2 regions of the Gordonia sihwensis genome follow, and region 1 is predicted to be linked to the other one. Evidence: riboswitches for the same ligand, from Rfam matches in the RefSeq annotation. Region 1 holds a riboswitch; the other holds the start of a gene.
What was found. Region 1 has a riboswitch for thiamine pyrophosphate ahead of P5P27_RS00695 (FAD-dependent oxidoreductase). Riboswitches for the same ligand answer to the same signal wherever they lie in the genome.
Positions count from the first base shown of each region.

Region 2: it holds a riboswitch for thiamine pyrophosphate, as region 1 does, so the genes downstream of both, thiC (phosphomethylpyrimidine synthase ThiC) here and P5P27_RS00695 (FAD-dependent oxidoreductase) in region 1, are expected to answer to the same signal.

Region 1 covers NZ_CP121248.1:141,351-148,596, reverse strand. Annotated here, with positions in the region: gene arsC (arsenate reductase (glutaredoxin)) at 1-267, shown strand, start outside; gene P5P27_RS00720 (alpha/beta fold hydrolase) at 279-1,148, shown strand; gene P5P27_RS00715 (ATP-grasp domain-containing protein) at 1,179-2,345, opposite strand; gene P5P27_RS00710 (EamA/RhaT family transporter) at 2,428-3,375, shown strand; gene thiG (thiazole synthase) at 3,383-4,180, opposite strand; gene thiS (sulfur carrier protein ThiS) at 4,173-4,370, opposite strand; gene P5P27_RS00695 (FAD-dependent oxidoreductase) at 4,361-5,518, opposite strand; TPP riboswitch at 5,511-5,624, opposite strand; gene thiE (thiamine phosphate synthase) at 5,668-6,345, shown strand; gene P5P27_RS00685 (hypothetical protein) at 6,605-6,967, shown strand; gene P5P27_RS00680 (NUDIX hydrolase) at 7,005-7,246, opposite strand, start outside.
Region 2 covers NZ_CP121248.1:3,605,481-3,612,726, reverse strand. Annotated here, with positions in the region: gene P5P27_RS17215 (hypothetical protein) at 1-440, shown strand, start outside; gene P5P27_RS17210 (helix-turn-helix domain-containing protein) at 442-831, shown strand; gene P5P27_RS17205 (hypothetical protein) at 828-1,319, opposite strand; gene P5P27_RS17200 (AraC-like ligand-binding domain-containing protein) at 1,622-2,332, shown strand; gene P5P27_RS17195 (helix-turn-helix domain-containing protein) at 2,369-2,692, shown strand; gene thiD (bifunctional hydroxymethylpyrimidine kinase/phosphomethylpyrimidine kinase) at 2,704-3,516, opposite strand; gene thiC (phosphomethylpyrimidine synthase ThiC) at 3,564-5,255, opposite strand; TPP riboswitch at 5,247-5,360, opposite strand; gene P5P27_RS17180 (GNAT family N-acetyltransferase) at 5,487-5,837, shown strand; gene P5P27_RS17175 (exodeoxyribonuclease III) at 5,866-6,648, opposite strand; gene P5P27_RS17170 (barstar family protein) at 6,653-7,138, opposite strand; gene P5P27_RS17165 (guanyl-specific ribonuclease) at 7,135-7,246, opposite strand, start outside.

The sequences.
Region 1 (7,246 bases):
TATCTGACCGACACCCCCGACAGAGACGCACTCGCCGAACTGATCGCGGCCGCGGGCCTATCGGTGCGCGACGCGGTCCGGAGCGGGGAGCCGCTGTATGCCGACCTCGGTCTCGACGGAGCCGACGACGATGCGCTGCTCGACGCGATGGTCGCGCACCCGTCGCTCATCCAGCGGCCGCTGGTCGTCACTGACGCCGGGACCGTCATGGCGAGAACGCCGGAGAGTCTCCAGCGAATCGTCGAGGGTCTGCGCGGCCGCGAGTAACGTCGGCAGTCGTGACCGCGTCGAAGCCAGAGTCGAAGCCAGAACTGATCCAGACAGCCGCCGACGTTCGTATCGCCGCCACACGCGTCGGTGAGGGCCCCACCGTTCTTCTCAACGGCGGGCTCGGCATGCCGGCGGGTGTCTGGCAGTTCACCGGCGTGCCCGCCGCACTGGTGGAGGCGGGGTTCTCCGTCATCACCTACTCGGCGCGCGGACTCGTGCCGTCGTCCGCGCCGCCCGCGCCCTACTCGGTCCCGGAGATGGCCGATGACGCCGCCGCCGTGCTCGGCCACTTCGGGGTGGACGACGCCGTCATCGCCGGCTACTCGATGGGCTGCTACATCTCCCAGGTCCTCGCGTCGTCGTGGCCGGGACGGATCCGCGGTCTCGCAATGATCGCCGGGCTTCGGTCGTCCGCCATCGGGGAGATGGTGAACGAGATGGAACTCGGGCTCATCGAGCGGCTCGGTGAGATCCCCGAAGCGGTCACCGTCTTCGAACAACTGATGACCACTCTCGGACCGGGCATGCTCGGCGACGACCTGACCGTCCGCGCCTGGCGCGAGGTGCTGACGGCGGGCGAGCCGGTGTGGGCGTCACCGGACGGCCTCAAGGGCCAGCTCTCGGCGTCTCACGGATGGATGCTGGCCAAGGAGCCGACGCCCGAACGCCTCGCCGCGATCGACGTTCCGGCGCTCGTCGTCGCCTACCAGCACGACGTCTTCTTTCCGCCGTCGGGCAGTCGCGAAGCCGCGTCGCACATGCCGATCGCCGACTTCCACGAACTCGACGGACTCGCGCACGGCGGGCTCATGCTCGACCCCGATCGCCGCGCGACGGCCCTGCTGGTCGAGTTCTGCCGCAAGGTCACGGCGTCGTAGCCGCGCGGCTCCGTTCGGGGAGTGCGGCTCTCAGACCTTGTGCCCGTCCCACTCGTGGTCGTGCATGAAAGCCTCCGCGAGGCCCACCTTGTATCGGAATCCGTGACTCAGGATCGCCATGTAGGCCGGAATCAGCATCAGCGCGGGCAGCCGGTCCTCGGAATCCCAGATCACGTCGCTCGCCGCACGGAAGTCGCGCACGAACTGCCGCAGGCTGCGCCCACCTCGGCTGGACTTGCGCCAGCCGTAGAGGGTCATGCCGACGCCGATCATCCGAGTGCGGTTCTCGGGCGGGCTGATGATCTCGGTGTTCTCGCCGAAGAACGCGCGGTCGAGGCGATTCTGCCTGGTGTACATCATGATTCCGCTGGTGCCCCGCGGATTGCATTCGATCGTGTACAGCCCCTTCTCGGGGTGGTCGATGAAGTCGAGTCCCATGTGGCCGGTGAAGTTCACCGACTTCGCGAAGCGCTGCACCCAGTCGAGGATCGGCTGGTGATCGACCTGCGTGAAGGTCAGGCACGAGCTGCCGTCGATGGCGTAGTCGACGGGATAGGTGGCGTGGGCGAAGACCTCGCCGTCACGGCACACCGAGTAGGTGCAGTACCGGTCGCCCTCCATCCACTCCTGGGCGATCCACGGGTTGGTCTCGTCGTAGGTGAGGAAGTCGAGGGATTCGCCCGGCTGCGCCTTGTAGACCTTCTGCGAGCCGCGGGAGTACGTCTGCTTGATGGCGAAGGGCGTGTCGAAGTCGAGCCCGACCGTGTCCTGCGCCGAGGCCAGCTTCTTGAACTTGAGCGTGGGAAAGCCCCGCTCCACCAGCGCCTCCTGGAAGGAGAACTTGTTGTGGAGCATGTCCTCCACCTCGAATGGCGACAGGAACAGCTCGCATGTCGGCGGGAACAGACCGGCCATCATCGAGAGGATGTCGGTCTCCTCGTGGATGGGGATCACCATGTCGATGCCCTCGGACTTGACCAGTTCGGCGATCTCGCGGCAGTACTCCTGCGGCTTGAACTTGGGCGGACTGACCCGATGGAACGACGAGACGGCGTTCGAGAAGCGGCTCACCGTGATCGGGAGGCTGTCGCACGTCGACACCGTGTGCCCGGCAGCGGCGAACTGTCGCGCCAGGTTGAGCGTCAGAAACGACCTGCCGAAGGTGATGAGGACATGTTTGCGCGTACCGGAGACCACAGATACAGAGTAGACAAGTGAACAAGCCTCACGTGTAGCGTGTTCTTACCGAGTACTCATTCACGACTCAGGGGATTCTTCGTTGTACGTAATCGGGATCATTGCGGCGTCGATGGCCGCGGTGGCCTACGGAGTCTCGACCGTGCTCCGAGCACTCGGCGCCCGCCGGGTCGCGGTGGAGCAGCGGGAAGAGGGCAAGGCCGGGGTCGGCGGCGACAACTCGCCGTCGGTCGAGTCGACCTTCTCCACGCTCGTCGATCCCGCGTTCATCCTCGGGACTGTCATGGTCATCGTCGGCTTCGCGGGCGGCGCCGTCGCCGCGCGTTTCCTGCCGCTGTTCCTGGCTCAGTCGATCGTGTCCGCCAACCTCGTCGTCACGGCACTGCTCGGAACACTCCTGCTCAATATCGTTCTGCACACCCGTGACTGGGTCGCGATCTGGCTCGTGGTGCTCTCCCTGTTCCTGCTCGGCGTGTCGTCGTCCCCGGGCGTCAAGGACAGCGCGTCGATGACCTTCCACTGGGGTCTGATGATCGCGACCATCCTGCTGTGCACCGTCTCCCTGGTCGGCGTGTACCGGGGCGGTAAGTTCGCCGCGCCGATCGGCGGTGCCGGCGCGGGGCTGCTGTTCGGCGTGATCGCGTGTTCGGTCCGGGTGCTCGACGGCCTGGAGAAGTTCGACATCCTGACCATCCTGGGTGACCCCGCGGCGTGGTCGATCGCGATCGCCGGAGCGATCGGTTTCTACGTGCAGACGGTGACGCTGCAGGTCGGTGCCGTCAGCGGCGTGACCGCGATGCTGGTGGTCGGTGAGACCGCGGGCCCCAGCATCATCGGCGTGGCCTTCCTGGGCGACAGCGCACACCCCGGTCTCGGCTGGCTCGCGGTGGTCGGCTTCATCGGCGCCGTGGTCGGCGCGGTCCTCGTCGCCTGGTACGGCACCGGCGACCCCGACCACTTCGGGGAGGCCCCGCCGGAGAAGGGCGGATGGCGCCGCGGCCGCGAGCAGGTCGACGACGCGGACCGCTGACGCGTCCTCAGCAGATCGCGGAACGGCTCGGCGAGGATGCCTGCGCCCAGAACCGCTTCGGGATCCGGCCGGCGTGCGCGGCCAGGTATCCGGCGACGACGGCGTGGCGCATGGCCGCGGCCATCGCCGCCGGGTCGTCCGCGCGCGTGACCGCCGAGGCCAGCAGGACGGCGTCGCAGCCGAGTTCCATGGCCAGTGCCGCGTCGCTCGCCGTCCCGATGCCGGCGTCGAGCACCACCGGCACCTCGGCCCGCGCGACGATCATCTCGATGTTGTGTGGATTGGAGATGCCGAGCCCGGTCCCGATCGGCGAGCCCAGCGGCATCACCGCGGCCACCCCCGCGTCTTGCAGACGCAGAGCGAGGACCGGGTCGTCGTTGGTGTACGCGAGAACCTGAAAGCCGTCGGCGACCAGCGCCGATGCGGCGTCCACCAACTCGAGCGGATCGGGCAGCAACGTGCGGTCGTCGGCCACCACTTCCAGCTTGACCAGATCCGTCTCGCACGCCTCACGGGCGAGCTGCGCGGTCAGTACCGCCTCGGCCGTGGTGTGACAGCCCGCCGTGTTCGGCAGGACCGCGATTCCGAGGCGACGCAGCAGGTCGAGCACACCGGTCCCGGACTCCGGACTGATGCGGCGCATCGCCACCGTCGTCAGCTCGGTTCCGGAGGCGATCAATGCACGTTCGAGCACAGCGAGATTCGGCGCGCCGCCGGTCCCCGTGATGAGCCGCGAACCGAACTCGCGGCCGGCCACGGACAGCGGCGGCACCTCCCCGACCGGTCCCTGTGCTGTGTCAGCCACCCTGCACCGCCGTCAGGATGTCGATCTCGGCGTACGCACCGAGCGGTCGGTCCCACTCGGCTTTGGAACGCACCACCCCGTCCACGGCCACCGCGACTCCGCAGTCGGGCAGGTCGAGGTGGGCCAGCAGCCCGGTGACGGTCGGCGCGTCATCGAAGGTGACGGTGTCGCCGTTGACGGTCAGTTCCATGTCGGCTCCCTGTTGTCGGTGTTGTCAGTTGCGATCGGATCCACCCGCGAGTCCGGTCCGCGCCGATCCGGCGGTCGGAGGAGGGCGGCCACGCGCGCCGCGGTCCACGGGGCGAGCGCGATGCCGTTGCGGCCGTGCCCGGCGGCGACGAGAATCCGCTCGTCCACCCGCCGCACCACGGGCACACCGTCCGGCGACGACGGGCGGATCCCCGCGCCCGCCTCGGCGAGTTCGTAGGTGCGCAGTCCCGGCATCAGCTCGGCGGCGTCGGCGAGCAGATCGCCCACCCCGCCCGCCAGCGGCATCCGATCACCGTCGTCGTAGGCCTCGTACTGGGTGGCGCCCACGACCACCCCGTCATCCCTCGGCACCAGGTACAGGGCGCGCCCATGCCAGCGGGCCCGGATCACATGCGTCGGCGGCGGCACCGACCAACGTGTGCGGCGCAGTCGGAGGATCTCGCCCTTCTCACCGCGGAGTTCCACGCTCGGCAGCAGCCTGCGGGAACCGAGGCCGGCCGCGACCAGCACCTGATCCCCGGGGATCGTCGACAGATCGGTCACCCGCCCGCGCTCCCAGATCACTCCGCGGCTCTTGAGCGCGCGTTGCAGCGCGGCGATCAGCCGCCGGTTGTCGAGCGACCCCTCACCGACCGCGTGAAACCCTCCGGCCACGCCGCGCACCAGCGCGGGTTCGGCTGCACGCAGCTCGGCCGGTGTCATCGCGGGCAGCCGGTCGGCGTCGCCGGGCGACGTGGACAGCCCGAACCGCACCTGTGTCCGCAGGTGCTCCAGGTCGGCCGGCGCGGCACCGATCAGCAAGCTGTCGGCGGCCGTCCGCACGGTCGGATCCCCGAGTCGTTCGAGCAGGGCGGGCCATCGCGCCACCGAGTCCCGCGAGATCGCCAGCAGCCGGTCCTCGCCGGGATGTCCTTCTGCGAAGCAGCCGAGCATGCCGCCCGCGACGTGCGCGGCCCGCTCCTGCGGTCCGGCGTCGAAGACGCGCACCCGCCATCCGCGGTCGGCGGCGGACAGGGCGCACGTGAGGCCGACGACGCCGCCCCCGATCACCGACAGCTCACCGACTCGCTCAGTGCGAGGGTCCATCGGAGAGGCGATCTGTTCGCCGGATGCGGTTTCACCAGACATGACGTCAGCCTTCCTTCGCCGGCATGACCCGGATCAGGTGTGACGGTCAGCGCCGGCGCAGCGCACTCTCAGCCCGGCGGACCTCCGGACTCCCGTGTCGATAACGCCTCACAGTCTACCGCCCGGCATCGGCGACTACGGTGTCGGTCATGGATGCCCGCACTCGTCTCGCCACCTCCCGCCTGTACCTGTGCACCGACGCGCGGCGCGAGCGCGGCGACCTGATCGACTTCGTCCGGAGCGCTCTCGCGGGCGGCGTCGACATCGTCCAGCTGCGCGACAAGAATTCGCCCGGGGAACGCGAGTTCGGCGAGCTCACCGCCGTGCAGGAGCTGGAACTGCTGCGGCGGCTGCGCGAACTGACGCACGCCGCGGGTGCGCTGCTGGCGGTCAACGACCGGGCCGACGTCGCGGTCGCGTCCGGCGCCGACGTCCTCCACGTCGGCCAGGACGATCTGCCGCCCGCCACCGCCCGGCGCATCGTCGGCCCCGACGTGGTGATCGGCCGCTCCACGCACACCGTGGAGCAGGCGCTCACCGCCGATGCCGATCCCGACGTGGACTACTTCTGTACCGGCCCGTGCTGGACGACGCCGACCAAACCGGGCCGGGCGGCCACTGGACTGGAGTTCGTCAGCGCGGTCGCCGCGGCGCGGCCCAGCAAGGCGTGGTTCGCGATCGGCGGCATCGACCTGCCCCGCGTTCGAGAGGTCACCGACGCGGGCGGCGAGCGCATCGTGGTGGTCCGGGCGATCACCGGTGCCGACGATCCCGCGACCGCCGCGCGCGACCTCCGGACGGCTTGCCTTTCCGGCACGGCGGAGTAAGCTGCTTGCCATCATGACGTGGAAGCTTCTTGTAGCCCGCCGCAGCGGGGTCTGATTCGACCGACCCCCCGCTGCGGGGTTGTCGTCTCTCCACATTCTCTGAGCTCGTCGGTCATCGAATCTTCGACCGAAATGAAGGCTCCCGATGCGTTCCATTCAGATCCTGCCGACATCCTGTACCCGTAACGGATACGACCGTCCGCAGCAGTCCCGCTCCTCTCGGCGACTGCCGAACTGGTTCCCACGGGAGGCGGCCGACATGACCACTTCGAGTTTCGACCAGACCTACGCACCCGCCGGCGACATCGCGTTGGAGGCGATCACGATCGAGCCGGGTCGCGGCGACACCGTCACCTGCCGCGCACGGATCAATCTCGGCCGACGATGCCACGACGTCAGCGCCACCGCGGTCGGCGCCATCGGCGCGATGACCGAGGTGCTGTACGCACTGGGCGCGGGCGTCGAGATCGTCTCGCTGTACCAGCATCAGGAGGACGGCGAGACCGTCACCTACCTGCTCTGCGAACGCGATCTGCACCGGAGTTGGTCGTACGGCCGGGGCCGCACCGGCGACGAGGCCACCATCAACGCGCTGATCGCGGGAGCCAATCAGCTGGCGTGAGCTCGCTCAGGTGGGCCCGAGCTCGGGCGGGCCGGACTCAGGTGAGCCGGGCCAGCAGCCCCGGCCACGCCTTCGCCAGACCGGGATGCAGCGGCAGCTCGGCCACCGACTCGGCGGGCACCCAGCGCAGTTCGGCGGACTCCCCGTTGCCGACCGTCGCGACCGGCGAATCAGCCTTGGCGATGACCGTCGTGTAACTCCACTCCGGCGCCGAGTGCGTGACGATCGACTCGATCACCGCGACGTCCGACTCAGCTATCCCGGCTTCCTCGTGCGCTT
Region 2 (7,246 bases), 790 kb from region 1:
CGATCCATCAGCGCAGGCTGTCGGTGGTGACGGCCACACGGGCGCTGCGCACACCGCTGACGTGGCACGCGGAGGTTTCCGAACCCCCACCGGACGGCGACTTCCTGTTGATCGCGATGCCCGACGCCGCGGGATCGTCCGGCGACCACGTCGTGGTCGTGACCGGCGGCTCGCCGGAACCGCCGTCGTCCGGTGACCTGGCGGACGTGGCCGCGCTGCGGATCCCGGCCGACGAACTGGGAGTCGGGGCGAGGACGCTCGCCACGGCCGGTGTACTCATTCCCGACACCCTGTTGGCGGCGGTCGCGGCGCGCAGTGTCCGCGGGTTCGTCTCATCGGTCATCGCGCGCGATGTGCGGACGCCGACCCTGGCCGCCGAGATCGCGATGATCGACATGCTCTCCGCTGTGGTCGCCGAGACGGGCTGCCGGACCGGGTGACGTGTCCGGCACCACCGCCTACGTCCGGGAGCAGACTCACGAACTCATCGAGCGGCACTTCCGCGATCCGTCGCTGTCACCGGCGGTGCTGGCCGGGCGCCTTCACCTGTCCCGGCGCCAGTTCTACCGCCACTTCGAGGACTGCGACCGGAGCGTCGCCGAGATGATCGCCGACCGGCGACTGCAGGCCGCGCGGGTGCTGCTGATATCGAACCCGGCGGCGTCGATCGCCTCGGTGGCACGAGCGTGCGGGTTCGCGTCGCTGGGCGCCTTCCGCTTCCGGTTCCGCCGCGCCTACGGTCTGGGCCCCAATGAGTTCCGTGATCGGCTGGCGCAGTCGAGGGCGGGAGGGGCGCCCGCGTCCGCGGAGACCTCGCGTCCGGTGGGCTAACCCGACTTCGCAGGCGGGGCGACGGTTTCGGTCACCGTCTTGGTGTCGGTCTCGGTCCGGGTCCTGGTGACCGTGTCGGTCACGGTGCGCGTGGCCGTGGCGTTCGACGTCGCTGTCTCGGTCGCGGTCTCGGTCACGGTGTCGGTCGCGGTGCGCGTGGCGGCGCTGCCGGTGGTCGTCGAGATCACCGTGGTGGTGTCGACGACGGTCTCGGTGACCGGAGCCTGGCTGTCGGACGATCGGCTCTGGCCGACGAGGAAGAAGCTGACGATGACGAGAGCGGCGGCGAGGCAGGCGACCGCGGTGATGATCCGCCAGCGCCGGACGGCCGCGGTCTCCGCGGCGGCGGCCGTCACGGGTTCCGGAGGGCCGGTCGGCGGGCCGTACCCCGCAGGCTGGTTGCTGTAGGCGGTCTGTCCCGCGGACGCCGGGTACTGCGGCTCGCTCGACGGGGGTGTCGTGGGGCCGTCGTTCGGCGGCTGGGTCACGGGCGCTCCTAGGACGAGACGATGCGGGCCGCGGCGGGTCGTCGCGCCGCGGTCTCCCAGAACAGTACCGCGCCGGGTATGCCGCGATGCCGGCCTGCTAGCAGTTACCCCCAGGTAGTGACAGTTGCGACGCAAGTTTGCCGATCGGACCCGCCCGATGTGACCCGAATATCACCTTGGCGCTTTTGGTGATTCGCTCGACACTGATAATTGGGTGTGCAAGTATGTCAGATGAGAAAGCAAGGCTCCCTCCCAAAGCCAGGCCCACCTCGCCATGTCCCCCATGCGTAGAAGGTCTCCTCATGCCCCATAGTGCAACCCTGCCCAAGACAAGTCTGTCCAATACGCGCGCTTCGTTCCCTCAGGCGGCACGTCCCGGACTGGCGACCCGGCTCACTCCGCGCACCGTCGCCGAATGGGAAGCGCGGCTCGGCGTCGGCAGTGTCCCGACGCGCCCGCGTCCGGACCGGTTCACCGGCCATTCCGGCACCACCGCCTACAGCCCGACGGTCGACGTCCGCATCGCGGAACCGGAGACCTTTCATGCGATGCGCTTCGCACAGAGTCTGTCGTCGATCGTGACCTACTGCGCACTGCAGCCCGCGATGACGATGGAGCGCACGGCGGAGCGGGTGCGGAACGAGCCGTCGGACTCTCTGGTGGTCAGTGTCAGCGGTATGCGCGGACAGTCACTCATCCGGCAGAACGGCCGGGAGTTCGTCTACGGCCCCGGCGACCTGGTGTTCGTCAGCAACGCGACCCCGTACAGCCTGGTGACCAACGCCGTGGCCGACCCGTCCGGACTGCTCATCCCGTTCAATCGGCTCGGCAAGCACCGCCACATCGCCGAGCGGCTGCAGCGTCCCATCGCGGCCAACACCCCGCTGGCCCGCGCGGCCGCGGTCTTCGTCCGCCGATTCGCCGCCGAGACCTCGGCGCTCAATGCGGGGCAGGCGACGGGCACCGTCTCGGAGCAGGCCGCCGTCGATCTGATTGTCGCCGCGCTGTCGTAACTCGACGGTTCTCCGACCGGCACCGAGGACAACGCCCTGTTCGTCCAGGAGGCCGCTCGCGACCTCATCGACCGCCACCACCGCGATCCCAGCTTCTCCCCGGACGCGATCGCCGAGCGGCTGCACCTCTCGCGCCGCCAGCTGTACCGCTACTTCGAGAACTGCGACACCTCGCTCGCGAGCCGGATCGCCGATCGCCGGCTGCAGACCGCCCACGAGATGCTCATGCAGAACGCGGGCGCCTCGATCAGCACCATCGCGCTCTCATCGGGCTTCCCGACGGTCGCGACCTTCCGGAACCGGTTCAAGCAGCGCTACGGCGTCGGACCGGTGGAGTATCGCCACCGCGTGCGCGGATAGCGGCGGGCCGGTCACGGCGGGGAGTCGGCCGCCGGATCGAGCCGCCACAGCGGGTTCACCGGGCCGTGGCCGGCGCCGAGCGGATAGGCGGCGGCCAGGCCGCGGGTGACCCACCGCTTCGCGAAGGCCACGGCGTCGGGCACGCGGTAGCCGTGGCCCAGCGCGCCGGTGATCGCCGCGGCCAGGGTGTCACCCGCACCGTGGTCGTGCGGGGTGTCGATGCGTCTGCCCGGGAACTCCAGGAACTCTCGGCCGTCGTACAGGATGTCGGGGCTGTGTTCGCTGCCCCGCAGGTGGCCGCCCTTCACCAGGGCCCACCGGGCGCCCGTCTCGCGCAGTGCCGCGGCGGCCGCCCGTTGGCTCGCACCGTCCACGACGTCGATCCCGGTCAGTAGGCGCACCTCGTCCAGGTTCGGCGTGACGACCGTGGCGAGCGGCATCAACCGCTCGGTGAGCGCACCGAGGGCGTCGGACGCCAGCAGGGGATCGCCGTGCATCGACGCGCAGACGGGATCGACCACCAGCGGCACTCCCGTGTCACCGCCGATGCCGAGCTGCGTCGCGGCTTCGGCGATCGCCGTGATGATCGGATCGGAGGCCAGCATCCCCGTCTTGACCGCACAGACGCCGATGTCGGGAACCACCGAGTGCATCTGCGCCGCGACCACCGCCGGATCGATCTCCTGGATTCCGGTGACCCCGGTGGAGTTCTGCACGGTCACCGCGGTGACCGCGACGCAGGCGTGCAGGCCGAGCATCGCGAAGGTGCGCATATCGGCCTGAATGCCCGCGCCGCCGCCGGAATCGGAGCCGGCCACGGTCATCACCCGGACCGGGGTGACGCCGGGGCCGGCCTGCGGAAGCCGCAGGGTCACGGCGCGGCGGCCTCGGAGATCGGCAGGTACACCTGGTTTCCCGCCGCCGCGAACTCGGCCGATTTGGCCGCCATGTCCTGTGCCAGCCGCGCGTCGATGTCCTCCTGCGTGACGAGCCCGTTCTCCTGTGCATAGGTGCGGACGTCGGCCGAGATCCGCATGGAGCAGAACTTGGGGCCGCACATGGAGCAGAAGTGCGCGGTCTTCGCCGGCTCGGCGGGCATCGTCTCATCGTGGTACTCGCGTGCCGTGTCGGGATCGAGCGCGAGGTTGAACTGATCGGTCCAGCGGAACTCGAAGCGCGCCTTGCTGAGGGCGTCGTCGCGTTCCTGGGCGCGCGGATGCCCCTTGGCGAGGTCGGCCGAGTGTGCCGCGATCTTGTAGGTGATGACGCCGACCTTCACGTCGTCCCGGTTCGGCAGCCCCAGGTGCTCCTTCGGCGTCACGTAGCAGAGCATCGCCGTGCCGGCCTGCGCGATCATCGCGGCGCCGATCGCGGAGGTGATGTGGTCGTAGGCCGGCGCGATGTCGGTGGCGAGCGGGCCGAGCGTGTAGAACGGGGCCTCCTCACACAGCTCTTCCTCGAGCCGGACGTTCTCGGCGATCTTGTGCATCGGGACGTGCCCGGGGCCCTCGATCATCACCTGTACGCCGTGGCTCTTGGCGATCTTCGTCAGCTCGCCCAGGGTCCGCAGTTCGGCGAACTGCGCCTCGTCGTTCGCATCGGCGATGGACCCGGGGCGCAGGCCGTCGCCGAGCGAGAAGGTGATGTCGTACCGCGCGAAGATCTCGCACAGCTCGTCGAAGTGCGTGTACAGGAACGACTCGGTGTGGTGGGCCAGACACCATGCGGCCATGATGGAGCCGCCGCGCGAGACGATGCCGGTCACCCGCTTGGCGGTCAGCGGGACGTAACGCAGGAGCACGCCGGCGTGCACGGTCATGTAGTCGACGCCCTGTTCGGCCTGTTCGATGACGGTGTCGCGGTAGATCTCCCAGGTCAGGCGCGTGGGATCGCCGTTCACCTTCTCGAGCGCCTGGTAGATCGGCACGGTTCCGACCGGGACGGGGGAGTTGCGCAGGATCCATTCGCGAGTGAGGTGGATGTCCTTGCCGGTCGAGAGATCCATGATGGTGTCGGCGCCCCACCGGGTGGCCCAGACCATCTTCTCCACCTCTTCGGCGATGGACGAGGTGACGGCAGAGTTGCCGATGTTCGCGTTCACCTTCACCGCGAAGGCCTTGCCGATGATCATCGGCTCCGACTCGGGGTGGCGGTGATTGACCGGAATCACCGCGCGTCCGGCGGCCACTTCGCTGCGGACCAGCTCGGCGTCGACGCCCTCGCGCGCGGCGATGTATCTCATCTCCGGCGTCACGATCCCGGCGCGTGCCCAGGCCAGCTGGGTGGCCGCGTCGTGTCCGCCCACGGGCACCGGTGCCGGCCGTTCCCAGGAGTCGCGCGTCTTCGCCAGCCCCTTCTCGAGGTCGATGGTCGCCGACGAGTCGGTGTACGGACCGGAGGTGTCGTAGAGGTCGAGGTGCTCGCCGTTCGTCAGATGCACTCGACGCTGGGGAACGGCCATGCCGTCGATGTCGAGGTAGACCTTGCTGCTGCCCTCGATGGGGCCACAGGTCACCTCGGCGGTGGCGTCGTCACGTGTGGTTCCAGGCATGGATGTGCCCATGATGATCCTCCCTACGCCGGCATTATCCGGACAGGTTCAGGCGGTCGACGACCGCCTGTCGCCATCTCAGCCCCCGGTTCCGTGGGAGCCCCCGCGTGTGAAGTTGTGCGGTGCCCACCATACTCACGTCGTCCGGTCGCGTCGCATCGTGATGCAGATGTGACAGATGTGACTTGCGTCTCCCCGTCGAACGAACGTAATCTTGTGACGCTGGTCACAGGAGGTCAACGAATGCATCGCAAAGTCCGTCACTCGCATCCGCCGCAGTCGGCGCGCTCGCTGCTGCATCAGATCTCCGAGGTCTCCCACAACCCGGAGCGGGAGCGCTTCGAGTTGCGGGTGGGCGGCGACCTGGTCGGCGTGCTCGGCTATCGCATCGACGACGGTCCCGACGGCGAGGTGGTGACGATCCTCCACACGGTCCTCTACGACGAGTACAGCGGCCACGGGCTGGCCACTCGGCTCACCGGCGGCGCCATGCAGTACATGCGCGACAACCAGCTCAAGGTGCGGCCGCTGTGCACCTTCACCAAGCACTTCCTCGACGCCCATCCCGGCATGGTGGCGATGGCCTCCGCCTGAGGCGGACCGACCGGCGCACCCGCCGGGATCAGCTCAGGTCGAACACGAGGGGGGCGTGATCGCTGGCGCCCTCCGCGGCGCGGGCGTCGCGGTCGATGAAGGCGTCGTGGATACGGTCGTCCAAGGCGGGGGAGCAGAGCGCGAAGTCGATGCGCATGCCCTCGTTGCGGGCGAAGCGCCCGGCCTGGCAGTCCCAGAAGGTGTAGGTCCCCGGACCGGGGGTGAAGGGGGCCGCGCTGTCGACGAATCCGCCTTCGACGAAGCGGCGGAAGGCGGCGCGCTCCTCGTCGGAGGTGTGCGTGCGGGACGCGAAGTACTCGGGGTCCCACACGTCCTCGTCGGTCGGCGCCACATTCCAGTCTCCGGCGAGAGCGACCTGGGCGGCGGGATCGTGCGACAGTTCCAGCGATGTGACATCGGCGAGGGCGCTGAGCCAGTCGAGTTTGTACTGGAAGTGATCGTGTCCCGGCTCGCGCCCGTTGGGGGCGTACAGGCTCCAGACGCGCACGCCTCCGCAGGTCGCCGAGATGGCTCGCGCCTCCCGTTCACCGGCGTAGAGCGGCTGCCCGTCGAATCCGATGTGGATGTCGTGCACCCCGATCCGGGACGCGATCGCGACGCCGTTGTATCCGCTCGACCCGTGGAACGCGACGTCGTAGCCGTGGGCCAGAAAACTCATCACCGGGAACTGATCGTCGGTGCACTTGGTCTCCTGCATCGCGAGCACATCGATCGCATGCCGATTCATCCATGCCACGACCTGCTCGGATCGGGCGCGGATCGAGTTCACGTTCCACGTCGCCAGGCGCATGGCGTCAATCCTGCCGCAACCGCATCAGGGGCGCACCGGCACCCTCCCACCGGCCTGCGACGGCGGCCGCGTCGTCGGCGGACGTGAGCAGGACGAGTCCGAAGCGGCGGCCCGATCGGCGCAGCCGCTCCCGCCAGTGCGCGGGGGAGGTGGCGAACCACTCGAAGTCGCCTTCCGGAGCGTCGGCCAGGAGTCGGCCGGCATCGGAGACGACGGTCAGCAATGCCGTCGCCCGCGCGCCGGTGGGGGTCCGCAGACCGGTGGGGAGGTCGCCCATGCAGTCGTCGAACGCGTCTTTGTTGTGCCCGAAGTGGCCGGGGAAGTCCCATGCGGCGGCGAAGCGGTCGTACAGTCCGTCCAGCGTGCGCATCCGGTCGCCCGGCAACCGCCGGACCGCTGCGCCGGTGCGGTACGTGGTGACGTCGCCGACCGCGAGCGCTGTCGCCGGGCCCTCGCCGGCGAGGAATTCGGTCAGGGAAGCGGTGGTCACGCCGACGGCCCCCGGATCTGGACGAAGGTCCGATAGTGGTCGAGGGTGTACCAGGCGGACCCGTCGCTGCCGGTCACGATGCGTTCGGCGTCACGTCCGCGTCCCGGC